DNA from 2 places in the Cytobacillus sp. T106 genome. Region 1 is predicted to be linked to the other one. Evidence: riboswitches for the same ligand, from Rfam matches in the RefSeq annotation. Region 1 holds a riboswitch; the other holds the start of a gene.
What was found. Region 1 has a riboswitch for FMN ahead of ABU165_RS03145 (ECF transporter S component). Riboswitches for the same ligand answer to the same signal wherever they lie in the genome.
Positions count from the first base shown of each region.

Region 2: it holds a riboswitch for FMN, as region 1 does, so the genes downstream of both, ribD (bifunctional diaminohydroxyphosphoribosylaminopyrimidine deaminase/5-amino-6-(5-phosphoribosylamino)uracil reductase RibD) here and ABU165_RS03145 (ECF transporter S component) in region 1, are expected to answer to the same signal.

Region 1 covers NZ_JBEUMK010000001.1:626,592-632,626, forward strand. The annotation lists gene ABU165_RS03135 (MerR family transcriptional regulator) at 322-831, opposite strand; gene ABU165_RS03140 (type 1 glutamine amidotransferase domain-containing protein) at 1,024-1,548, shown strand; FMN riboswitch at 1,703-1,840, shown strand; gene ABU165_RS03145 (ECF transporter S component) at 2,011-2,595, shown strand; gene ABU165_RS03150 (ferredoxin) at 2,819-3,067, opposite strand; gene ABU165_RS03155 (YpbB family protein) at 3,379-4,443, shown strand; gene ABU165_RS03160 (RecQ family ATP-dependent DNA helicase) at 4,421-5,920, shown strand; gene ABU165_RS03165 (CPBP family intramembrane glutamic endopeptidase) at 5,930-6,035, shown strand, end outside.
Region 2 covers NZ_JBEUMK010000027.1:8,213-14,247, reverse strand. The annotation lists gene ribH (6,7-dimethyl-8-ribityllumazine synthase) at 74-544, opposite strand; gene ABU165_RS24580 (bifunctional 3,4-dihydroxy-2-butanone-4-phosphate synthase/GTP cyclohydrolase II) at 559-1,752, opposite strand; gene ribE (riboflavin synthase) at 1,850-2,500, opposite strand; gene ribD (bifunctional diaminohydroxyphosphoribosylaminopyrimidine deaminase/5-amino-6-(5-phosphoribosylamino)uracil reductase RibD) at 2,481-3,596, opposite strand; FMN riboswitch at 3,736-3,882, opposite strand; gene ABU165_RS24565 (EcsC family protein) at 4,047-4,883, shown strand; gene ABU165_RS24560 (TlpA disulfide reductase family protein) at 4,887-5,462, opposite strand; gene ABU165_RS24555 (four-helix bundle copper-binding protein) at 5,637-5,963, opposite strand.

The DNA of each region.
Region 1 (6,035 bases):
TGCGGGAAAGCCTTGTTCTATTAAGGAACGCAGATGCCCGAATGAGTACATGACTGCCCGATTTGGGGAGTGTTTATGTATCCCAGGAGCCTGAATGAGTACATGACCGTCATTTTGCTGGAGAGTCAAGCACCCATAGATCCGGCAGAGTCCTGATTCCTTACTTCAAGCACAAAAAAGAAGAGCCTTTGACCCTGGCAATACATTCCGGCCAGACCCGGTTCCTGGACTGCAGGCTTTTATTCTAAAGGCTTCAGCAGCGGCAGCCTGACGTGCGAAGTCTGCCGCTTTGAAAAAAAAAGCACCGCCCCCGTGGCGTGCTCAAAAACCGAAAAGCATGCTGATAATATTCTTTTTCTTCCAGCTTCTTTTGATCGAAGGATGATCAAAAACAGGGAGCTGATCAGAAGCAGCAATTTGTGATGAAGCTTCGAGCTGAGCTACCTTTTCAGCCATCTGCAGCAGCTGGGTCTTCAGATCTTCAATTTCACGGCGGTGCTGCAGCAGCTGGTAGGAAACGACGTCATCAGCCTTGGAATCAAGCCGGGAATCCAGCTGGGTGACCTTATCTGCCAATTCCTTTATTTGAACAGAGTGATCCTCATTCTGCTGCTTCACTTCCGGTGTTTTTTGGACCGAGAGCTTTACCTCATGGACAAGGGCACCGTTCTGGATCTGGGATTGTATATCTTTCAGGATTTCTAATTGATCTTCCTCAAAATGGTAGTGGCCAAGTTCGTTCCTTCCGACTTCAAGACCGAACTGTTTAACCCAGCGCTGGATTGTGCTCGGCGATACTCCCAAAGAGCTGGCAGCTTTATTTGTATTCATTTTCATCACTCCTTTATCTTACAAATACTGCAAACAGGAAGACATTCCTTCCCTCATGACAAAACAAGTTGGGATTCGGCAAAAAAAGCCAGGAAAAGCCTAAATCTGCCGGGGGGGCCAGGGCCGGAGGGGAGACATGCAGGCAGATTAGGGGTAGAATGACTGTAACCATGAAAAAAGGAGTGCTTATTTATGAGACTGGAAGGCAAAAAAATTATCAGCTTGGTACATCACGAGTTTGAAGACCTGGAGCTTTGGTATCCCATTCTGCGGCTTCGGGAAGAAGGGGCCATTGTAGAGCTGGCAGGTGAAACAGCGAATGAAACATATCTGGGGAAGTACGGGGTCCAGGCGAAGTCCGATTATGCCTATTCAGAGATCTCCGCTGATGATTATGACGCCATCCTGGTGCCGGGCGGATGGGCGCCTGATAAAATCAGGAGGTTCCCGGAAGTTATTTCACTCATCAGGGAAATGGATGAAGCGAAGAAACCGATCGGACAGATATGCCATGCAGGATGGGTGCTTATATCTGCAAAGATCCTTGAAGGCCGCACAGTCACGAGTACCCCGGGAATCAAGGATGATATGGAGAATGCAGGAGCAATCTGGGTTGATGAGCCTGCTGTAACGGACGGCCATATTGTATCAAGCAGGAGGCCGCCTGATCTTCCGGATTATATGCGGGAATTTATCCGGGCGCTTGAGAAGAAGTAGTTAGTGCAAAGCGGGCATCAAGGTCCATAGTGACGATCTGAGTGGGGACTAAGGGATCCGGCAAAAAGTTAGAGCAATTTTCTTCACAAGAGGGTTTTTTTTCAGTATAATAAATTCAGAATTCCAATTAGGGGTTCAAATATAATTTAATATGGTCTATCTTCGGGGCAGGGTGAAATTCCCGACCGGCGGTGATGAGGCAAGTTGCTCTAAGCCCGCGAGCCTGTTTTATTGGGCAGGATTTGGTGAGATTCCAAAGCCGACAGTACAGTCTGGATGGGAGAAGATGGAGGTTCTGCAAACGTTCAAAAGATGCAGGAATTGAACGTTTATTAAGCTTGCCTTTGTAAATTCTCCCTCAAGCAGTTTGCTTGGGGGATTTCTATTTCAATGGCACTGGCTTTTTTTGCCGAACCTTTCTTCTTTAGGTGAGATGGATCCTAAAAAGGAGAGAGGAATAACATGAAGAAATTTTCTATTAAAGCTTTGGTTTCAATTGCAATGCTGAGCAGCATATCATACGTACTGATGCTGCTGAATTTCCCGATACCGCCGTTTCCGAAATTCTTAATGATTGACTTCAGCGACATACCTGCATTGATTGCTGCGTTGATCTTTGGTCCGGCTGCAGGGATACTTGTGGAATTATTTAAAAATGTACTGGATTATTTTATGACAGGAAGCGCCACCGGTGTACCGGTAGGACATTTGGCAAACTTTGCTGCCGGAATCCTTTTCGTGCTTCCAACCTATTATATCTACAATAAACTGAGGACGAATAAAGGCATGACAGCTGCCCTGGTCATTTCAACCTTCATCATGGCAGTGCTGATGAGCATCCTGAATTATTTCATCATTTTGCCTGCCTATACGCTGTTCCTGAACATGCCTGCCATGTCAGCGCCTGAAACGCGCACAATGGTTGTAACAGCCATCCTGCCGTTCAACATCGTAAAAGGCCTGATCATCACCGGGATCTTCATGCTTCTGTTTGCCAAAATGAACCCATGGATCAATAAGCAGTCTGCATACCGCAGTGCTGCATAAATAAAGGAAAAACTGCAGCCTGCACTGCAGTTTTTTTTATGTGCAAATTTAAAGTCAGGCAAGAGAAAGAGCGAGAAGAGCCTGAATCCTTAGGATGCAGACAGTGAACACCTTGTCCTGCGGCAGCTTTTGCAAGACCGATTTCCTAAAGCATGCCTAGTGTCCGGCGGGAGACAAAACATAAAAAAACAGCCTCGAAAAGGAGGCTGTTTTTCAGTGTCTGCTATTCAAATTTAAGGGCATCGCCCTCAAACGGCTCATCCGCAACTTTGATGGAATCAGTCGGGCAGCCTTCAAATGCATCCATCATATCGTCTATTAATACATCAGGAATTTCAACGATGCCTTCATTTTCATCAAGTGTAACAAATGCAATGCCTTCATCATCATAATCATAAATATCTGGAGCAGCAGCTCCGCATGCGCCGCATGCAATACATGTTTCTTTGTCAACAATTGTATACTTTGCCATGTAAAAAACCTCCCAATCAATTAACCGAAATAGTCGCCGTTTCCGCTTTCTGCCGTACGGAAACTCTTTCCTCATACACCTATTGTAAGTGTGCTTTCTTTACTTTTCAATAGAAAATGTATTGAGAATGCTTATCACATCAGGGTTTGCAACATTTAATACCCTGTGTGCATGTTTTAAAACAGCCTGGTTATTTCTAAACATGTTAAAATAATATAAAGGAACAGGCTGCTTAAAAATGTAATATATATTGCCGCTTTAAAGTGTTATATTAGCAAAAAGGCTAAAAATATACAAGCAAGGTGAATTTTATGCCTATTAACTATCTGCAAATGATTATTTTATACTGTCTGGACAAGCTGAACGGCGAGAGGACCATCTATTCGATCTATCATCTGCTGAATGGAAAAAAGTCATCGCAGACAATTCAGGATGCCCATCTATTCCAGCTTGGCGCTTTATTCCAGACTTGCCCTTCACTGGAGAGGGCTGATCTTGATGAGAAGATAAAGCATCTGGAAAAACAAGGCTTGATCCAAGAGAAGGAAGAGCTTCATTACATGGTCACAGACGAGGGAGCTTCAGCCCTTGCTGCCCAGCTGCAGAAAACGCCAATTCCATCATCATTGAATGGGTGGAAGCTTCATGACAAGTCTGCCCTTTTTTGGGAGAGGCTGTCGCTGCTCGTTCAGGTGGTTTCCCAGCTTAGCCATAATAATTCACATTATATTCCGATCCAAAGAAGAAGGGCCGCCCATATTTGGCTGAAAAAAGCCCTGCGCGAAGCGAAGATGGATAAAAAGGCCCTCGCTGCCGGACTTTATGGTGAGCTGGAGGCTTTGCTGGAATCATACAGAGAGACCGATCCTTCTATCATTGTCCTAAGGCTTACTGGTGCCGGCCATATTGGCCTGACATCTGAACAGGCAGCTGAGGCTATGAATTTTGACAGCGATTATTACCGGTTCTGCTTCCTGTCCATCCTGCACTATCTGATTGTTCGCATCATGGAAGACCGCAGCAGCTTTCCTGTCCTCCGGTTATTATTTACCGGCGAAGAGTCATCCATTCCGCTGACACAGTCCGCGCAGAAGACGTATATGATGCTGAAGCAGGGTGTTTGCCTGGACAAGATCATTCAGGCAAGGGGACTTAAAAGAAGCACAATAGAAGACCATATTGTAGAGCTGGCTCTGAATGTAGAGGGGTTCAGCATCGATCCCTATGTACAGGCCGAAAAGCAGGAACTTATCAGGAGTGCAGCCATGAATGCCGAGTCACGGCAGCTTAAGCATATCAGGCGGCTGGCAGGCGGTGCGGAGTATTTTGAAATAAGGCTGGTGATGGCCAAGTATGGCGACGGAAATGATGCTTGAAAAAGAGCTCCATAGATATTTCGGCTTCTCATCTTTTAGAAAAGGGCAAAGGGAGGCCATTTCCTCCATCCTGGATGGACGGCATACACTGGCAATGCTTCCGACCGGCACAGGGAAATCCATCTGCTACCAGCTGCCGGGCTACTTGCTTGAGGGCACTGTTCTCATCGTTTCGCCGCTCCTTTCCTTGATGCAGGACCAGGTAGAACAGATGAAGATGAACGGTGAAAAAAGGGTCGTTGCACTCAACTCATTTTTAAGCTTTGAGGAAAAGCGCTGGGCTTTTGACAGCCTTCAGAGCTTTAAATTCATCTTTATTTCTCCTGAAATGCTTAATACAGCTTCTGTGCTCAATATGATCAAGAAGCTGAGGATTGCATTATTTGTAGTAGATGAAGCCCATTGCATTTCACAGTGGGGCTATGATTTCAGGCCGGATTATCTTCGCCTTGGCGAAACTAGAAAACAGCTTGGCAGTCCGCTGACACTGGCACTGACAGCTACCGCGACACCCGAGACAGTAAATGATATCATTTCAAGGCTTGAGGTGGAAAGCTGTGAGCAGGTCATTTCTTCTGTGGACAGGCCCAATATCAGCCTGACTGTCGAGAAGCACAGCGGCTACCAGGCAAAGGCATCAAGGCTGCAGGAACTTGTTCAGCTGTTCAGCGGACCGGGGATTATATATTTTTCCAGCAAGAAAATGGCCGAACAGGCAGCTCTGTCTCTAAAAGAGAAATGCTCAAAAAAGGTGATGGCCTACCATGGCGGGATGGATCAGGAAAGCCGTATCCTGATCCAGCAGCAATTTGTAAACGGCCAGATTGACATTGTTTGTGCCACAAGTGCTTTCGGCATGGGGATCAACAAAAGCGATATCCGTTTTGTTGTCCACTTCCATATGCCTCTCCAGCTGGAGTCCTACCTGCAGGAGATCGGGCGGGCCGGAAGGGATGGCAAAGCAAGCGCCGCCGTCCTTCTTTGGGCGCCGGGTGATGAGCAGCTGCCCCTGCAGCTTGCTGAAGCTGAGCTTCCTTCTGAACACCAGGTTGATTACGTTTTCTCCTTGCTTAAAACGCAGGGGCTTGGCGCTTCAGAGCTGTCAGAGAATGAAAAAGAATTCCGCCTGCCTGCAGGGCTGACCGACATCCAGTGGCGGGTGCTGACCGAGCTTTCTGACAGGCTGCGGGATGAGGGAGCGGACAATCTTCCTGGCAGGATCAATGAGTTTCTCCGCAGAAGGGTCCTTATAAAAAACGGGCAAATTGCGGAAGTGGGCCGCTGGATCCATTCGAAATCATGCCGGAGGGAAAAAATCGCAGAATATTTTCAGGAAGGCAAAAAGCCTGAAAATCTTTCCTGCTGCGATATTTGCGGTCTGGATCTGGAAAAATATTTTGGACAGGCAGAGGAATCTTCCGGACTGGCCAGGGCTGGCTGGAAAGAACTCCTTGCCGGAATGCTAATCAATAAGTGAGCGATCATAATGAAAAAAAAGCATATGGAAATAATCAAGGAATTATCCGATAAAGACCTCTTGTTCCACTTGTATGCAACACAGCTGCTGCTTCTTGCGATATCCGCGATTCTTG
Region 2 (6,035 bases), on a different contig from region 1:
TCTCCCTGATAAACAGGTGAGCCACAAGGATATATTTTAGCAGACATTGAGTTCTCTGCCAATAGGAGACTCCTTAATTGGCCATTTCCCTGTAGAGATTCCCCATTTCTATCGCTCCTGCGGCAGCCTCCCAGCCTTTGTTTCCAGCTTTCGTTCCGGCACGTTCAATCGCCTGTTCAATCGTATCGACAGTCAGGACACCGAAGATGACAGGGATTCCGCTTGACATGCTGATTGAAGCCACTCCTTTTGATACTTCGCTGCTTACATAGTCGAAATGCGGTGTAGCTCCCCTGATGACAGTCCCTAGCGTTATGACGCTGTCATACTTTCCGGAATCGGCCATTTTCTTAGCCGCAAGAGGGATTTCAAAGGCTCCCGGCACCCACACGACCGTTACATCTTCCTCTGCAACACCGTGCCTTTTCAAGCTATCCTCTGCTCCAGACAGAAGCTTCCCGGTTATAAATTCATTGAACCTTGAAACAACAATAGCTATTTTAAGCCCAGTACCTACCAGATTTCCTTCAATCACTTTTTTCATCGTATTTTCCTCCATTAAAAAGTCAGCATATGACCTAATTTTGTTTTTTTGGTTTTCATATAGTTTTCATTATCTTTTTTAGACGGAAGCTGAAGCTGTACCCTTTCTGATACTTCCAGCCCATACCCTTCAAGGCCGGCGATTTTTCTGGGGTTATTCGTCAGGAGGCGCATCTTCCTTACGCCCAGGTCCCGGAGTATCTGTGCACCTATCCCGTAATCACGGAGATCATCCTTGAATCCGAGCATGTGGTTGGCCTCCACTGTGTCATAGCCTTCCTCCTGCAGCTTGTAAGCCTTCATTTTATTGATAAGGCCAATGCCCCTTCCCTCCTGGCGCATATACAGGAGAATACCTGACCCGGCTTCTTCTATTTGCTTGAGGGCTGCTTCAAGCTGAGGGCCGCAGTCACAGCGGTTCGAACCAAACACATCTCCGGTCAGGCATTCTGAATGCACCCTCAGAAGCACAGGCTCCTCTTCTGAAATTTCTCCCTTTACAAGGGCAATATGCTCTTTGCCATCCAGTTTATTTGTATAGCCAACCGCTTTGAATTGTCCATACTCAGTAGGAAGCGATATCTCCGCCTCTCTTTTAACGAGAGAATCATGTTCAAGACGGTACTCTATCAGGTCTTTGATAGTAATCATCTTTAGATTGAATTTCTCGGCCATTTCTTTCAGGTCATCCACTAATGCCATGGAGCCATCGTCCTTCATGATTTCACAGATGACTCCTGCTGGCTTTGCCCCGGCCAGACGAGCCAGGTCAACTGCCGCCTCTGTATGGCCTGCCCTCCTTAGGACACCGCCTTCTTTGGAAATCAAAGGAAATACATGTCCAGGACGGGCAAAATCTTCAGGAACCGAGCTTTCATCGAGAAGTTTTTCGATGGTCTGTGCCCTTTCAAATGCGCTGATGCCTGTCTTCGTCTCCTTATAATCAACACTGACTGTGAAAGCTGTACCATGGCTGTCTGTATTAACATCAACCATGGGATGGAGGCCGAGCCTGACTGCAAGCTCCTCTGTTACTGGCATGCAAATCAGACCCCTCCCCTCCTTTGCCATGAAGTTAATGGTTTCCGGCCCGGCAAACTCAGCAAGAGCAACCAGATCGCCTTCGTTTTCCCGGTCTTCATCATCACTTACAATCACAGGCCGGCCTTTCTTTAGTTCTGCAATAGCGTCTTCGATTGTATTGAACATGGTTACAGCTCTCCTTTGGTTAAGGTCAGATTTTTCCCCATTCATTCCTGGGTGAAAGACATGCCTTCTTTTATTGCTTAAGCTAGTTATCACGCTGTCACAAAAAGCCGTTTTCCCTCAGAAGCGCCTCTGAAACAGTTTTCTTTTCCGGCTTGGCGGCAGCCTTATTCATAAAGCTGTAAATATATTTCCCAAGCATATCAAACTCAAGATTCACAGTTTCCCCTGCTTCCTTCCCTCCCAGGATCGTATGACCTGCGGTATGGGGAATAAGGGAGACTGTCAGGGAAGAAGCTCCCGCTTCAAAAATGGTCAGCGAAACACCATCTACAGCTATGGAACCTTTATCCACTGGCAAATGGGACCATTCCTCCGGCACTTCGATTTCATAATAGATGGCATTTTCTTCATGCCTTTTTCTAATGATCCTGCCTCTGGCATCTATATGCCCTGATACCAAATGCCCCCCAAATCGGCCGCCAGCTTTCATGGCTCTTTCAAGATTTACAGGGCTATTGCGCTTCAATTCGGCAAGGCTGGTAGAATGGTATGTTTCAGGCATAACATCAGCGCTGAATTTTCTCTCGGTAAAATCAGTGATTGTCAGGCAAACGCCATTTACGGCAATGCTGTCGCCAATCCCCGCATCTTCAAGTATCCTGCCGGCGGATATGCTGAGCTTTAAAGTTTTCCCCTGGTGGACAATCTGTTCAACCCTGCCGACTTCCTCAATTAATCCTGTGAACATGATGGCCCTCCTCCGGCTGCGGCACCGCAATAATTTTCAGGTCCGGACCGATGCGTTCGGCCGATTTAAATGCCAAAGGAGTGGATTGATCCATTGAAGAGATCCCTTCTCCCCCGATGAATGGGACAGCTTTTCTTCCCCCTATGATTTTGGGGGCTGCATACAGAATGATCTGCTGAAATAGCCCTTCCTTAATGAAAGAAGCATGGATTTCAGAACCGCCTTCAACAAAGACAGAAAGAATCTGCCTTGTTCCTAATTCCTCAAGCACCTTGCCTGCTGGCACCTCTTCCTCAGGAAAATGTACAAGCTCCGTGCCCAGAGCTTTGATTTGCTCCGCCTTGCTGTTGTCATAATTGCTGCCGGTAAAAATGATGACCGGCGCTTTTTGATCATGCAGGATAGCTGCATCACCGGGGATCCTTAATGTGGAATCCAGTATTACTCTAATAGGGTTTTTTCCGCCTCGGGGCAGTCTGGCGGTAAGCTGGGGGTTGTCATGGATGACTGTGTTTACGCCCGTCAATATTGCGTCATGTTCATGTCTTAGCCGGTGTACATCTTCCCTGGATTCTGGAGAGGTAATCCATTGGCTGTCACCAGTGTTCGCTGCTGTTTTGCCGTCGAATGATGCGGCGGCCTTTATCGTTACATATGGCCTGCTGGTCCTCATGAAATGAAAGAATGCGCTATTTATTTCTTCCGCTTCTTCCCGCCTGATTCCAACTTCCACTTCTATCCCTGCTGCTTCAAGCTTGGCAATCCCGCGGCCGGCGACAATCGGGTTGGGATCTATTGAGGCAATGACCACCCTCTTGATCCCCGATTCGATGATCAGGTCTGCACAGGGAGGAGTCTTTCCATGATGGCTGCATGGTTCGAGTGTTACGTAGATCTCTGCTCCCCTGGCAAGTCCATCCGCCATCCGGATGGCATGGACTTCAGCATGCTGGGTGCCAGCCTTTAAATGAGCCCCCATCCCTGCAATCTGTCCATCTTTTACCACAACGGCGCCGACACATGGATTGGGACTGGTCTGCCCGATTGTTTTCCTGGCCAGGGACAGGGCCAGATCCATATAATCTTCATCTGTCATATGTACACCCTCTTTTCCTATCGTTCAATTTTTTCTCTCCAGAAAAAACAGCAGGCCCCGTACAGAATTAGTACGGGGCCAAATTAGACATGACGAAATAAGCGTTCAAAACACAATGTTAAAAACGCGGTTCATACATCCATTCCTTCTCCCATCCAGACTATAACTGTCGGCTTTGGAATTTCACCAAATCCACCGTCTTCACTAAGCGTAAAGCCGGGTCACGGACTAAGAGGCATGCCTCATCACCGCCGGTTGGGACTTTCACCCGACCCCGAAGGAATATTATATTTATAATATTAAAGGCATCTTATCATGAATTATCTCTTACGACAATTCAGAGAACTTATGAGCCGCTAAAATTAATTAAAATAGTGCTTTTGCACCTGAAACCTTTGGATGGGGACAAACGTATTATGACTATTACAATCAGAAAGGAATATTACAACAATGCAGGAGACCAAACAAGAGCTGCAGTCTGAGCTGCAGAAATGCCAGGAATGGGAAGCTGATCAAAGCGGCCTATGGTTTTGGGAAAAAATCGGCAGGCTCCCATTTAAGGTGCTGGACAAGCTGACCCCAGCCATCATTCAAAAAAAGATGGGTGTTATGCTTGATGAGCTCGGCAGCTATATACAGACGGGCGGCAGCTATTTAAGCACCTCTAATTCCATTAAATCTTATTATCCGGGGCGGAATGTAAATACTCTTGAAGATACTGCTGTACTTTCAATCAAGGAGATGGACGGAGCAGCAGAAAAGCTGACAGGCTCCAGGAAGAAGCTTGCAGCCATTCAGGGGGCAGGGACAGGGTTTGGAGGATTGTTTACTTTAAGCCTTGATATTCCAGTTCTTCTCGGGATGCAGCTGAAGACCCTTCAGGATATTGCCATCTGCTATGGCTATGATCCGAAAAGCAAGAAAGAACGACTGTTCATCGTCAAGGCGCTGCAGTTTGTATCTGCTGACATCGTTGGCAAGCAGGCGATTCTCAGGCAGCTTTCCGATATCGATTCGCCGGAAGAGGATGTACAGCGGGAAATCGCATCAGAGATCCAGGGATGGCGTGAAGTTGTCTTTGCTTATCGTGATCAGTTTGGCTGGAAGAAGCTTTTTCAGATGGTGCCGATTGCAGGGCTTGTCTTCGGTGCATTCATCAACCGCTCAGCAGTCGGGGATATCGGGGAAGCCGGCATGATGCTTTACAGAAAGAGGAAGATCAAGGAACGCCTGCAGGCAGCATCATCTGATATTTTGCCGACAGATACAGAAGAAAGGCTTCCATGAACATCATGGAAGCCTTTTGCTTTCTTTCTCTATAAAATCCTTATCCACAGCGCCCATAACCCTGCTTCTGATAATTCCGTCAGAATCTATAAAAAAGCTGGTCGGATAAGCCATAATCTCATACTCCCCCATGACCTGTCCCTTCACATCAAGCGGAATGGGAAAGGTAAGACCGTGGTCCTTTACAAAGTCCATTTCATCGCCTTTGTTCTTTTCAATAAATGTCATGTTGACAGCCAAGATTTCAAAATCCCCGATTGCTTTTTCTTCGTAAAGCTCCTGCATATCAGGCATTTCGGCCTTGCAGGGCGGGCACCAGCTTGCCCAAAAATTAAGAAAAACCCTCTTGCCTTTATAATCACTGAGGCTCACTGTTTTTCCCTCTAAATCAGTCAGAGTAAAGTCCGGTGCTTTATTGCCCGGTTCAATCCCCACCGCTATTTCCTCCGGATTCTCCAGCCTTTCATATTTTTCAGCCGGCAGCACCTTGTTTACGACCCCTTTATCCTTTAAGAACGTCTTATCAATAACGAATAAAGCCAGCAAAATGATCCCTGCAACAAGAAGAAACTTTTTCATTCTACACCTCGGGCTATTATTAGCATTCTTATATGTCCTTAGCAGGCCTAAGCTGCATAGGCTTGAATATTCGTGCTAGAACACCATTTTAATATGCTATGTGATCTAAGTAAACAGGCGGCAATAAAAAAACCGGCACGCCGGCCGGATTGTGTTTGTCTATTTCGTGTCCCTTCAAGCAGCAAGCTTTCTGCATTCTTCTGCACAAATATAGCATTTTTCTGCAGAGTTCATGCAATGAGCTTGTTCAAACTGCTTGCATTGTTCTGCACATTGATCAACTATCCTTGAACAGAGCAGAGTATATTTTTTTATAAAATCGCTATCTGACTCAAGCGCCTTGATTGTCAGCGCGCAAATATCGGCACTGTCTCTGTACAGCCTGATTGCCTCAGACTTTTTCCCGGCATCTGCTTCTTCCAGGGTTTTCTTAAAGGAAACCTCGCATGCTTCCAGGCAATCCAGACACGCTTTGATGCAATTTTCATAGCTGTTATCCATCACTTTATCCTCCGCTCTTTTGCATTATACGATCTTAGTGATAGATTCCCATATATAAGCACTTCAAAACCT